DNA from 3 places in the Desulfosporosinus sp. FKA genome. Region 1 is predicted to be linked to each of the others. Evidence: riboswitches for the same ligand, from Rfam matches in the RefSeq annotation. Region 1 holds a riboswitch; each other region holds the start of a gene.

Region 1 (4,218 bases):
ATCCGATTAATTTGACAGCACGGCAAAGCCCCCATCTTGTGAAACTGATCCTTATCAGTTCCAAGGTGGGGGCTTTTGTCTATGATAACTCCAGGACAACAACTTCTTGGCTTTGAGGCAAGGACGAGGAAGAGATATTTAGATCTTTTGCTTTTTTAATTAAATCAAAGTGTTTAAGGAAACTATCAACACCGGCAATAGGCAATGAAATTGTATCATCCCGTTTATAATGCATTGGTAAAATAATCTTGGGATTCAGCTGACGGATTACTTGATAAGCTTGTTCAGCGTCTATGGTATAAAAGCCTCCCACGGGAATACAGACGATATCTACTTGTCCGACGTTTGATAACTGTTCTGGGGTTAGAACATGTCCAAGATCCCCTAAATGGACAACGGTGACACCATCCATTGTAAATGAAAAAAGAACATTCTTGCCGCGTTTGGATCCCAGGTCGTCATCATGAAATGTTTTTGTGCCTGTTAGCGATAGACCGGAAATATTGTGCTGACCCTCTTCATCAATAATTAGAGGTTTTCCGGGAAGACCTTGAATATAATCGTGGTCATGGTGATGATGGCTCACGGTAATAATGTCCGTATTAACTTCAGGAAGAGGGTATCCCACTTTTTCATTAAAGGGGTCTGTCAGGATTTTTAGGCCCTCCTGATTAGTAAAAAGAAAGCAGGAGTGACCAAACCAACGAATATGCATTGTTATCACCTCTCCTAGGAAATGATTAAAAACGAATAAGCCGCCATAAAACTCCGGGTGGATTTATAGACTGTAAATTTTGAAGCGGAATAGATTGGACTTCTTCGCCGGATTTAATTTTCAAGGTGGCACGATTACTGGTGGCTGGCATTGGTAATTTAGTAGTTTGGGGATCTATGGAATAGTTGACTTTCATGCCAGGATATCCAAAGATTTGTACAGACTTAGACGCCTTTAACGGACTGTTGCTGCCCCAAGCCGTTGTAAGTTCGCCGTAACCCGAGGCAGGTTGGTCTAAAGTATAGAGTTTGAATTGAGAGCGAACTTGGTCCAGTATGTCAGCATTTGCTTGAAGCGCACTTTGGAGAGATTGTTGAGTAACTTGACCTAAAACTGCACCAATAATGTAATGGGTTTCATCGCCAGCAACAACGGGTGTTGCCGAGACAAAACAACCGCCTGCTGCTGTTGTTGATCCTGTTTTAATGCCTGTAATGCCATGTTTTCCAACCATGCTATTGACATTGTATACTGTTCCGGCAACAGGAAGAGTCGCTTGCGGCATAGCAACAATTTGACGAAAAACAGGGTCTTGCATGGCTGCTTGAGCAATTTTTATTTGATCTACAGCGGTGCTGACCGTTGTTTCGCTGACACCGCTGGCATCTGCATAGTGAGTTTTAGTCATACCCAGGGATTTTGCGGTTTCGTTCATTTTGGCAACAAATGCTTCATCTGATCCGGATACCCATCGCCCCAGGGTATCGGCAACATTGTCTCCCGAAGGGAGTAATAGACCTTCCAGGAGTTGCTTTTCAGTGAGGGTTTCCCCTTCTTCAATCTTTAAATATGAATAGCCATTGCTTAAAGCATTTTGATAACCAGCGAAATCTTGGGCACTCATAGTTAAAGCGGGACCGGATTGACCCGGTTGTAAAGGATGAGCTTTTAAGACTAAATAAGCAGTCATAATTTTTGTCACGCTGGCAATTGGAACGGGTGATTGGTTAGAGGTTGACGTTATAACACCTAAATTTTCTGTGCCAACAGCTGATTCACCCTGTTCAGGAAATGTTACCGAAAAATGACCGGGCAATGAAGAGGATGTGGTAGTTAGTTTCGCTTCCACGGTTGGCAGAGGACCATTGTAACGACCAACGGCCAATGCGCATACTAACACAGCAATGAGTAAAACCAAAATTCCTTTGATGGGAACCATCGAAACCTTGCGAGATGGGGAAGTGGACGGAGTCCCAGACATAAAAAAACCTCCTTAAATAGATTAATAGGAACAGTTTAATTTTACAGGAAGAGTTCGGTTTCGACAAATGGTTTCTGAGCAATATATTTATTTTGGACATAAGTTTATTATAGGCAATTAGTATATCTAGCGATGTGAAATAGGTCTAATATACTCAGATAATGTCAAATTAAACTTAATGGATGTCATAAAATGATAAATAATGTAATAATATGATAAAAATACATTATAATAGTTAAAGGATGTTGTACTTTATCATATCTTATAATATACTACTTTTCAGTGATGCAATAATCGTTTTGATGAGGTAAGGAGATAATTTAACATTCAGTGATAAAGGCAAACTCAGTGAGAGCTGAGGACGCAAAGCCACGGGTCTAGCTAAAGATGATAGATAGCCGGGTTACCAAACAAAGAAACTGTGTCGCCGTTCATTGAGTTCGGCGGCTTTTATTTTTAATAAGGAAGGTTTAAGAGAGATTAAGAGGAGGGAGAATTTTTGAATTGGTTGTTAAAGCAAGTTCATACGAATTTAGCTGCAAGTATGACAGCGAATGCCGATTTATTTGATAAGGTTGGTGTATTGTTATTACATAAAGGACAACCAATTACAGAAAGTATTCGAGATCTTCTTGAAAATAGGGAGGTTTTTATTTGGGAGAAAAAAGAAGATGACAATCGTTTGGCTAATATCATTAAACCCTTTCCTAAGGATGTCTATGAAAAATTAGTTGGTTCTTTATGGAATATTTATCATGAGGCAAAACTTATTAGTCAAGAACAGATAAAAAAGACAATCGAACTTGTGGAAACAATTATCAAACAATTAAGACCTATTAATGTATATTTGAATTTAAATATGGTTCAACTTGACGTAGAACAATTTAGACATCATGATTATGGGACCTTTGTGCACAGCTTGAACGTGGCTATTTTAGCGACGTTGACGGCTAGGCGTTTGGGGTATAGTGAGAAAAAACTTAAGTATTTAATTCTGGGAGCTCTTTTGCATGATTTAGGTAAACTGAATATTCCTAAAGAAATTTTGAATAAACCTGGAACTTTGACAGAGGAAGAGCTGCTTCTTATGAAGCAGCATCCACAGTTTGGTGCGGAGATGCTTAAAAACTCTCGGGTATTGCCAAGTGTATTTGAGACAGTCATTAAACATCATGAACGCTGGAATGGCACAGGCTATCCTTGCGGTTTAAAAAAGGATGACATACATCTCGATGCTCAAATTGTAGCTGTGACCGACGTGTTTGACGCCTTAACTGCCGACAGACCCTATCGAAAAGGTTTGCCGCCTTACTATGCTTTGGAGATGATCATTGCAGGGGCGGGAAAGGGTTATAATCCCACAGTGGTGAAAGCTTTTCGTGAAAGTCTAATCTTATATCCGGAAAATGCAGTTATAACACTTAATACCGGTGAAATAGGAGTAGTTGCGGCTGTTCCCATGCAAATGCCTACACGGCCTCTGATACGTCTGTTAAAAGATAATAAAGGGCGGTTAATCAACAAGGAACAATATATAGATTTAATGCAAGATTTAACTCGTTTTATTGGGCGTATTGAGTTTAACCTTCCAATGCGAGGCTATCCATAGGATGGGAATCCAAATGGAAACAAAAGGAAAAATAAGGTAACTTTCAGCAAAAGAAAGCTTTGTACTTAAATAGAATCCTTTTTTTACCCCGAAAGCAATTCCTAGAAAAGCGGCACATAATAAGAACCGCCATTTTATGCCTTTCAAATTTAGCACAGTTTCTAATCCCCAAGTCGTCATATAAAAGAAAGCACAACATTTTATTACTAAGGCTCCAAGCCAAACTCCCATAAATAACGATTCCACGCCGGCCACGGTCCTGCTTAATTCTACCATTTTGCCCAATTCGAGAATGCCAAAGGATAAACGAACTGTTTCTCTTGGTCCAAAGACAAGAATTTGAATTAAAACTACGATAGTATTTAAAATTCCAACTAGAAAAGCTGCACGCCAAATCCCCGTCTTAAATTGGCTTTTTCCTTGCTGATTGTTATGAGGCAGAAATGTTATAATTCCTGCTAAGAACATGGAATAGACCATTGGAAAGGGTATTACTTTAATAGCGCTCCATAAAAGAGGCTTCACTCCGTTTCCGAAAAAAGGAAGAAGTTCGTTCTGTTCAATTCGCGGAACTGTTAGGACAATGTTAAAAACTAAGGCAACAACGATGATGGGCAAGAGGACTTCGGAAAA
Region 2 (4,218 bases), on a different contig from region 1:
ACAAAAAGGAGGAGAATAAGTGCAAGCTGCAAGGCGGCCCAGAGCTCTGGTGGTTTAGCGGAGTTTTTGGGCAGCCATGGCTTTAAGAGAAAGGTTAAGATACTAAAAACGATAAAACCGCCTGCCATTCCCAACAAAAGTCCGTGGGCAACATCGTTATGACGCCAATGTCCCATTTCGTGAGCAATAACAGCTTTGATCTCGGGAAGGGAATAATTTTTTAACAGAGTATCATAAATTACAATTCGTTTTGTACTGCCTACTCCGGTAAAATAGGCATTGGCAAAGGTCGTTTGTTTGCTGGCATCCATCTCGAGAACAGAGCCAACGTTTAATCCTGCCTTATGTGCAAGTTCATTAACCATGGAAGTAATGGCTGACTTAGGTAGAGGTTCAAAATGGTTGAAAATTGGGGATACGACAATGGGCCAAAAGAAATATTCCACAACGAGCCAAAGACTAAACAACAGTGAGCCGACTAACCACCAATAGCGGGATATTTTATTGACCAATAGGAAGAAAATAATCCCTCCTGCCAATGAGAGAACAAGATCAATACTTGTATTTTTTAGATAATCAATCCACCAAGCAACTTGACTTTGGGTACTAAAACCCCAGATTTTCTGCCAGTAGTATCCGCTGTAATATGAGAAAGGCAGAGAAATTAAAGTGCTTACAAGCCATATGGCAAGGATGGAAAGGACGGAAACTCCCCAATAATTTCGGCTAAGATTCCGGACACGCTGAAACAAAATGCGTCCTCTGGTACTAAAGAGCAGCCAGGTTAAAAAACCGATCTGCAAACACAAATGGACGATATAAACAATACGGGGAGCGTAATTGTATATTCTGGCCTTCTCTGCTAAAGCTAAAGAAAAATACTTGCTTATGGAAGGGTCGATTGGCCTGGGAAAGAGGGCGGAAATGAGATAGAGAAGCGCAAAGACCGCTGTTAAACTTAGAAGAAGGAACCAGGCTTGAGAAATGCGGCGGAAGCTGTTGCCGATCGTTATCATTTTTTATTACCTCCTTGCAACTTTGCTTGTATGTTATTATTATAGATCCAATTAGAGTAACAATGGAGGTTGAGAGAATTGAAAATTGCAAACGGCGTTGAAGCCCTTGAACTGACAGTTAATCTCATGGGGCGTCAAACAACCATTTATCCAGCACTATTTTGGGATAAAGACTCTGTAATTCTAGTAGATGCCGGTTTCCCGGGTTTAGAACCACAAATTAAGGAGGCTATTGAAAAAACCGGGGTTTCCTTTGATCGCTTGACCAAGGTTATTATAACTCATCAAGATATTGATCATATTGGTAGTTTACCGGAAATCTTGGCTTGTTCACAACAAAACGTTGAAGTATTAGCACATGAGGTTGAAAAGCCGTACATTCAAGGGGATAAGCCCCTGATTAAAGCGGATGCTGCGAAACGATCTAAACTCTTTGAAACGTTACCGGAAGAACAACGAAAACGACTTCAAGCGGTATTTTCCAACCCTCCGAAAGCTAAGGTTGACAGAACTATTGAAGATGGTGAAGAACTCCCCTATTGCGGCGGAATTATCGTCATCCATACACCAGGACATACTCCCGGTCATATCTGTTTGTATCATAAAGCAACTAAAACGTTGGTGACCGGAGATGCCCTTACTGCCGATGACGGTCTATTAGCGGGACCTAATCCCTCGGCTACTTACGATCTTGATGAAGCGAATACGTCAGTGAAGAAACTAGCTCAATTTGATATTGATAACGTTATTTGTTACCATGGGGGCGTATTTACAAATGATGTACAAAAGCGGATTTTACAGCTAGCTCTTTAATTGTAGAATAGCATTTGGCATGGACTAGGAGTTTTCGGCGAACGTGTCCACAGGACACGTTTGCCACCGAAGTTCCGATGTTCAGGTAAAAATGTATTTAAAATTATTGACAAATGTGTTAAAATACTTCAGGAGAAGATTCTCAAAATTACGACATTCTGTAACTGCGTTTTCCCAATATACATAAAATCTCCATTTAAGTTATCTTATCTCGAAAAATGTTCTGAAAAAAGGCAAAATATCTGAAAAGGTATGACGCAAAGCTATGGGTCTAAAGCAGGAAAGATCCTGCCATGATTGCCAGGTTGCCGGAGGCTTAAATATGGATGATGTCTTCCACCAATTACGGAAGGCCCGAGAAACAAAAGGAATAGAGTTAAAAGACGTTGAGGAAGTTACCAAAATTCGGACGAAGTATTTACAAGCTTTAGAAGAAGGGAACTTCGGAATCCTTCCGGGAGGAGTATACGCAATAGCCTATTTGCGTTCTTATGCACGTTTTCTTGGCTTAGATGCTGATAGTTTAGTGCATACCTATCGAATGAAGGTAAATGAGCCTAATTTGGAAACTAGGAGTGAAATTTCTCCTAAAAAAGAGACTGGCCTAATCTTTAGATTCTTGAAAGCAAATAGTTTGAGAGCTTTAAGACGATGACTTAAAACTTAAAAAACCAGCCCTTTGACCTATTAAGTAGGCAGAGGGCTGGTTTTTTAGAGCTGCATACCGAGACTTATCAGAAACTTATTAGCGTACAGCAGTAGATTTGACTATAATCTATTTCTCATTTGAACTATCTGGTTTATCTTCAGTCTTAGGATTTTGGCCAAACTCTCTGGGATCAAAAGGAGACCGTCCCTCTTCTCTGCCGAAATGGTGGGCAAACTGTCCGCCATGGAAGGGCGGATGACCGCCTCTCCGGTCACAATGCGGGCCAAAACCCCTGCCGTCAAAAGGCGGATGTCCATGTTCATGTCCATGCCAATGTGTTCCGGGTTCAATATTTCCGAATTGCTGTTCTAACTTATCAATAATACGACTTAGATAGTCGCTGAGAGCTGATTGCTCCTCTTGATTTAGACAGCTGAATAAGGATTCAGGATCTCCCTGCTGTTCATTTTGGTCAGATACCGTTTTTCCCGCTTCCGTCAGACGTACTTCCATAACACGGCGGTCAGTCTGGGAAGGGGTTCGGGTGATAAAACCGCTTCGCTCTAATTTTGCCAGCAATTCCCCCAAAGATTGGGAGCGAATATCCAAGATATCGGAGAGTTCTTTCTGACTAATTTCCGGCTTTAACTTCAGCAGTGCCAGAACCCGGCCTTGGCCTCGATGAGAGTCCCCCATAGGGCCATGGTGCCTGTGGTTGTGTTGATGATAGCGGTGAAGGAGCCATTCAAGGCGGACAAATTGATCGAATAAGTCTAACTCATTGTTAGTCATAATTAATCCTCGCTTTCTATAAGCAATTAATATTTAGTAAGGTACCTTATGAATAGAATTATAAAGGTACCTTACTAAATTGTCAACCATGACTTTCATAGACTCCTTGGTGTATGATATAAAGCATGAGCGTTCAAGCAGATATAAAGGAGATGATCTAGGGTGTTAACGTTGACGACACTCTATATAGTTCTGGTTGTTTTGCTGGCCAGTCTTTTACAGACCTTGACCGGGTTTGGTTATGCTTTGCTGGCGACCCCCTTGCTTACCTTGGTTATAGACACAAAGGAAGTCGTAATGTTTACGCTGGTAACCTCAACACTGATCAGTGTAATTATGATTTGCCGAACGGCCGGGAAAGCAAGGTTCCGTCAGTTGATCCTCCCTTTTGCAGCCAGCATCATGGGGATACTTCCCGGTTTGTATGTTATGAGGGTTATAAGTGAGAGTCTTTTAAAAGGCTTTGTTGGCATTGTTCTTATAGCGAGTTCCATTCTCATGACTAAAAGTTCCAGGATTAAAATCCGCCGCCAAGGATTGTTTAAGGTTGTTCTTGGTTTTATAAGCGGTTTTCTGACTGCCACAACCGGCCTGGGCGGACCGCCGATGGTTTTATGCATGATAGCGCTGAGTGAAGATAAAGAGCTGGTGAGAGCCAGCCTGGCACGCTTTTTCCTCCTTTCAAACATCGTAACCCTAAGTATGTCTTATTTTGCTCAAACGTTTCACTTGGAATACCTCAATTTCAATGTCTTGGTTGCCTGTCTGGTCATTTTCTTAGGCTACTGGATCGGCGAAAAGTTATTCGTTCGCCTTGATTTTCCGACCCTTAAAAAATTTGGCCTAAGCGTTATCTTGTTCAGCGGTCTGGCCATGTTCGCTCAATTTATACATTAGTTTAAAACTTTGTTCCAAAAGAAAGTTCATTAGAACTAGTCAAAAAGAGTT
Region 3 (4,218 bases), on a different contig from region 1:
GTATAATAACTTAAACATCTGAAAGGAACAACTAAAAACTTATGACGATGTGGAAACGTAACTTAATTATCTGTTGGTTCGGCTCCTTCGCCACGATGGCTGGCATGAACCTTGTAATTCCTTTTCTTCCTGTTTATATCCAACAATTGGGCGTTCATAATATTGCCAGCGTTGAACAGTGGTCCGGTGTTGCTTTTGGGGCAACGGCTCTCTCCGCCGCTATTGTTTCACCGCTTTGGGGAAAACTGGCCGATATACATGGCCGTAAGATGATGTTGTTGAGAGCAAGTCTGGGGATGGCTGTAATTATGATTTTAATCGGATTTGTTCATAATGTTTATGAACTTGTGGGCCTTCGCCTTTTAATGGGTGCCATATCTGGTTATGTACCGGCAGCGATAACCCTTGTTTCTTCTCAAACCCCCAAAGAACATGCTGGTTGGGCCTTGGGTACTCTTACTTCCGGCTCGGTCGGAGGTTCCTTGATCGGTCCTCTTGTCGGTGGTACATTATCTGAACTCATCGGTTTGCGTCATGTTTTTTATGTCACCGGGGGATTTTTGTTTTTGGCCTTTCTAATCGCTTTGCTGTTTATTCAAGAAGACTTTGTACCGAACAATTCGGCTCGGTTATCCGGTCAAGAATTTTGGAAGACTATTGACAAGCCTAAAGTACTGATAGCCATGTTTATAACCTCGTTTATGCTTCAATTAGCCAGTATGTCAATTGAACCTATTGTTACCATTTACGTCAAGCTTCTAATGAATAACGCTAATCATATAGCAATTATTTCTGGAGCAGTCGTTTCTGCTGTGGGATTGGCTAATGTGCTGATTGCTCCCCTCCTGGGCAAGCTATCGGACAGGGTAGGGCCATATTCAGTGTTATTTGTCTGCCTCCTTGGGGCAGCTGTAATTATAATTCCTCAAGCATATGTCCGAAATGCCTGGCAGCTTATTATTTTACGTTTCATGATGGGAGTGGCAACCGCTGGTTTTTTGCCATCAATTAATTCACTTCTGAAAAGTAACATTCCGGAGACAATTTCAGGCAGAATATTTGGGTATAATAATGCGGCCCAAAATTTAGGTAACGTAGTTGGCCCTGTATTAGGGGGGCAGATGGCAGCTTTCTGGGGTTTTCATTATGTGTTCTTTTCCACAAGTATATTACTTCTCATCAATGCATTTTGGGTTTACAGAACGAGTAAAGGGCAATATGAAGCATCTCCGAATTGCTCGGGCTAACGGTATTTCGTTATAAAATATAAAAAACTTTTTCTAACATCAAATACAAATTGTGACAAATTATACAGTATATCTATGTTATACTACACGTGAAGAATATTTTAATACAATTATTACCTTTTTAATAATTAAATACATAATTGGGAAGTTTTGAAGCATGTATTGTATAATTTGGGCGCTTTATACATGTGGAACGAGTAGCGCAACCGGCCTGGTTTTAAGTAAACCAGGTTTTTTATTTGGGGAGGAATGATTTTGAAAAAAGTCAAGATACAGGTTAATAGATATATTATTTTGAACTATCCCCACCAAAGCACGGTATGGGAACCACCCCCATTTGAAAAAGTGGGAGTCTTACGATTGGATAAAAATCGAGTCCTTTGATATTGAGGGAGTAATGATGAAAGAAAGAAAATATGTGTTTATAGGATTAAGTATTGGATTCATTCTTTTTTTGTTTGATCGATGGCTGGATTCCCATAATCACTCTTTGAGAATTTCTTGGTTATGGATAATATTAGGCTGGATTAGCGGCAGCCTTTTTATACGGATACATAATGAGCGCAGGAAAAGAGAAGAGACTATAAAAGAGGATCATCAACGTATGCTTGATTTGTTAAACAGTCTCCCAGGAATAGTAATTGTTGTGGGAGAAAATTATGAAGTACACTTTGTCAATCGCAATTATCTTTTGGAATTTGGTGATAAAAAAGGCAAGTTTTGCTACGCCATGCTTAAAAGGAATAGCCCATGTGAGAATTGCAGAATAAACGAAGCGTTCTGTACTGGGCGGCCCATAAAGGATGAAGAGATTTTTTATAATAATAAAATTTATGAAGTTAAAATTCAACCGTTTGTTGATGTGAACGGAACACGGCTTGTTATTAAAACTCTTTATGATATAACGGAGCGAAAAAAAGCTGAGCAGGAATTGACACGCTTGCATTTAGAAATGATCAATCTGGAACGTTTTAATTTAGTTGGTCAAATGGCAGCAGGGATAACCCATGAAATCAGAAATCCAATTACTACGGTACGGGGATTCCTCCAGCTGCTCGGCTCCAAGCCAGAGTTTCAATTACAAGGAGATACCTTTATGCTCATGATTAATGAACTGGACCGTGCGAACAAAATTATTTCGGATTTCCTATCTCTTTCACGTAATTCTCCCAAAGAACAAGATTACCTAAATATTAATGAGATTTTAAGACACTTGTATCCTTTACTTGAAGCAGATTCTCTCACTCAGGATAAACAAATAAAGTTCCTAGTCGGGGATACACCTAAGATCTTGCTTAATCCGGATGAAATGTCGCAGCTAGTGCTTAATTTGTGTCGTAACGGGTTAGAGGCTATGCAAGCGGGAGGAACATTGTGTATTTCTACCTATGTCGAGAATAGTCAGGTGGTATTATGTATAGAGGATGAAGGGGGCGGCATTCCAATAGAATACTTAGACAATATTGGAACGCCGTTTTTTACTACCAAACAGAATGGAACGGGATTAGGATTGAGTACTTGTTACGATATTGCCAGTCGTCATAGTGCGACAATCAACTTCAAGAGTAATCCTGGAGGAACAGCGTTTTATGTTCGTTTCCCAATATATAGTGCAAAAATGACTAGTTGAAATAAGGCAAAATTTGCGTAAAGTATAGACTTATACATAACAAAAGTCCAAACATTGTATTAGTTTGAGCTGTATAGCGAACTGCGGGCATCATTTGGGAGGGCCGATTTTTGCCGATAAAACCTTTCGTTGCTTGTACGGCTTTGGGAATGCTTAAGAAGACAATCAGAAGCCAGGGGTTGACCAACCCTCTAATAACTAATCCCATGACCCAAAGATAAGCAGTGGCGAACATAGCTCCGAGTACGAAAGCGGCATGCTCATGCCCAAGTAAAATAGCTATTGTTTTTCGTCCTGAATCCTTATCCCCATCAAGATCGCGAATATTGTTGGCCATATTGATTGCACCGACTAAAATACCGGTCGGTATGGAAACGAGGATACTTTTCTCGTTGACATATCCTGTTTGGATGAAGAACGATATAAGAATAAAGAAAGTTCCCATTAGTAGGCCGGCAAAAATTTCGCCTAGGGGAGTATAGGCTATAGGTAACGGCCCTCCGGTATATAAATAGCCAATCAGCATTCCCACAAGTCCGATTAAGGCTAACCACCAACTGCTGTGAACACAAATGTAAATGCCAAATAATATTGAAACGCCGTAGCATCCCAAGGCGAGCCGCAGAACAGTCTGGGGGCGGAATCCTTCCCGGACAATTGCTCCGCCGATGCCGATAGAATCTATCGTATCCAGGCCGCGTTTAAAATCATAATATTCATTAAACAAGTTTGTGGCTATTTGGATGAGCAGGCAGCTTATGAGCATGGCCCCAAAAAGGAGTTTATGCCAAGGGGTATAACCTAGGGATAAGGACGTACCGATAAATACGGGAATAAAGGATGCAGTTAAAGTGTGAGGACGAGTAATTTTCCATAAAACTTTTAGTTTTCCCGGCTTTTCGGGGTTTGAATATGGCATAGTATTAGGCAGAGTATTCATATTTTTTCCTTTCATGTGAAACTTCTGAGATCGTTTCTAAATAATCTTAGTTTAGCGGATGGAGTGGTGATTCCACGAGTTCACTCAATAAAATTATAGCACTGGAAAACTAGTTATGAGATATTTAACGGGCAGCATGCTTTGAATTTTTGTTGTTGCAACCTTATTGACATATGTTCAAAATGAAGTATAATTGACAAAAAAGGCATATGTCAATAACAGGAAGGAGGGTGATACCAGTTAAAATGCCTCACCTGACAGGCGTGAGTCCATCGTTTGGTATGGCCGGCAATTCTATGCATTAGCTGCATACAGGTCAGCTTCATGGCTTCCACTACGTCTTGCCTTAGGCAATCCGTAGATACTTTAGCTCTTCTACATATACTTCTTGGAACTCCCCA

The links. A riboswitch is a leader RNA that binds a small molecule or an ion and turns the genes downstream of it on or off. The one in region 1 is predicted to bind cyclic di-GMP.
Region 2: linked by a shared signal. The riboswitch ahead of B5771_RS18260 (helix-turn-helix domain-containing protein) and the one ahead of B5771_RS20130 (HD-GYP domain-containing protein) in region 1 are both predicted to bind cyclic di-GMP.
Region 3: linked by a shared signal. The riboswitch ahead of B5771_RS14085 (PAS domain-containing sensor histidine kinase) and the one ahead of B5771_RS20130 (HD-GYP domain-containing protein) in region 1 are both predicted to bind cyclic di-GMP.

The regions. Positions count from the first base shown of each region.
Region 1 covers NZ_NAHZ01000033.1:172,621-176,838, forward strand. The annotation lists gene B5771_RS20120 (MBL fold metallo-hydrolase) at 80-715, opposite strand; gene B5771_RS20125 (D-alanyl-D-alanine carboxypeptidase) at 741-1,976, opposite strand; cyclic di-GMP riboswitch class I at 2,305-2,387, shown strand; gene B5771_RS20130 (HD-GYP domain-containing protein) at 2,476-3,585, shown strand; gene B5771_RS20135 (endospore germination permease) at 3,529-4,218, opposite strand, start outside.
Region 2 covers NZ_NAHZ01000032.1:274,904-279,121, forward strand. The annotation lists gene B5771_RS18250 (M48 family metallopeptidase) at 1-1,016, opposite strand, end outside; gene B5771_RS18255 (MBL fold metallo-hydrolase) at 1,095-1,829, shown strand; cyclic di-GMP riboswitch class I at 2,052-2,142, shown strand; gene B5771_RS18260 (helix-turn-helix domain-containing protein) at 2,152-2,484, shown strand; gene B5771_RS18265 (MarR family transcriptional regulator) at 2,605-3,270, opposite strand; gene B5771_RS18270 (sulfite exporter TauE/SafE family protein) at 3,433-4,167, shown strand.
Region 3 covers NZ_NAHZ01000030.1:40,347-44,564, forward strand. The annotation lists gene B5771_RS14080 (multidrug efflux MFS transporter) at 42-1,247, shown strand; cyclic di-GMP riboswitch class II at 1,382-1,468, shown strand; gene B5771_RS14085 (PAS domain-containing sensor histidine kinase) at 1,585-2,877, shown strand; gene B5771_RS14090 (1,4-dihydroxy-2-naphthoate polyprenyltransferase) at 2,870-3,796, opposite strand.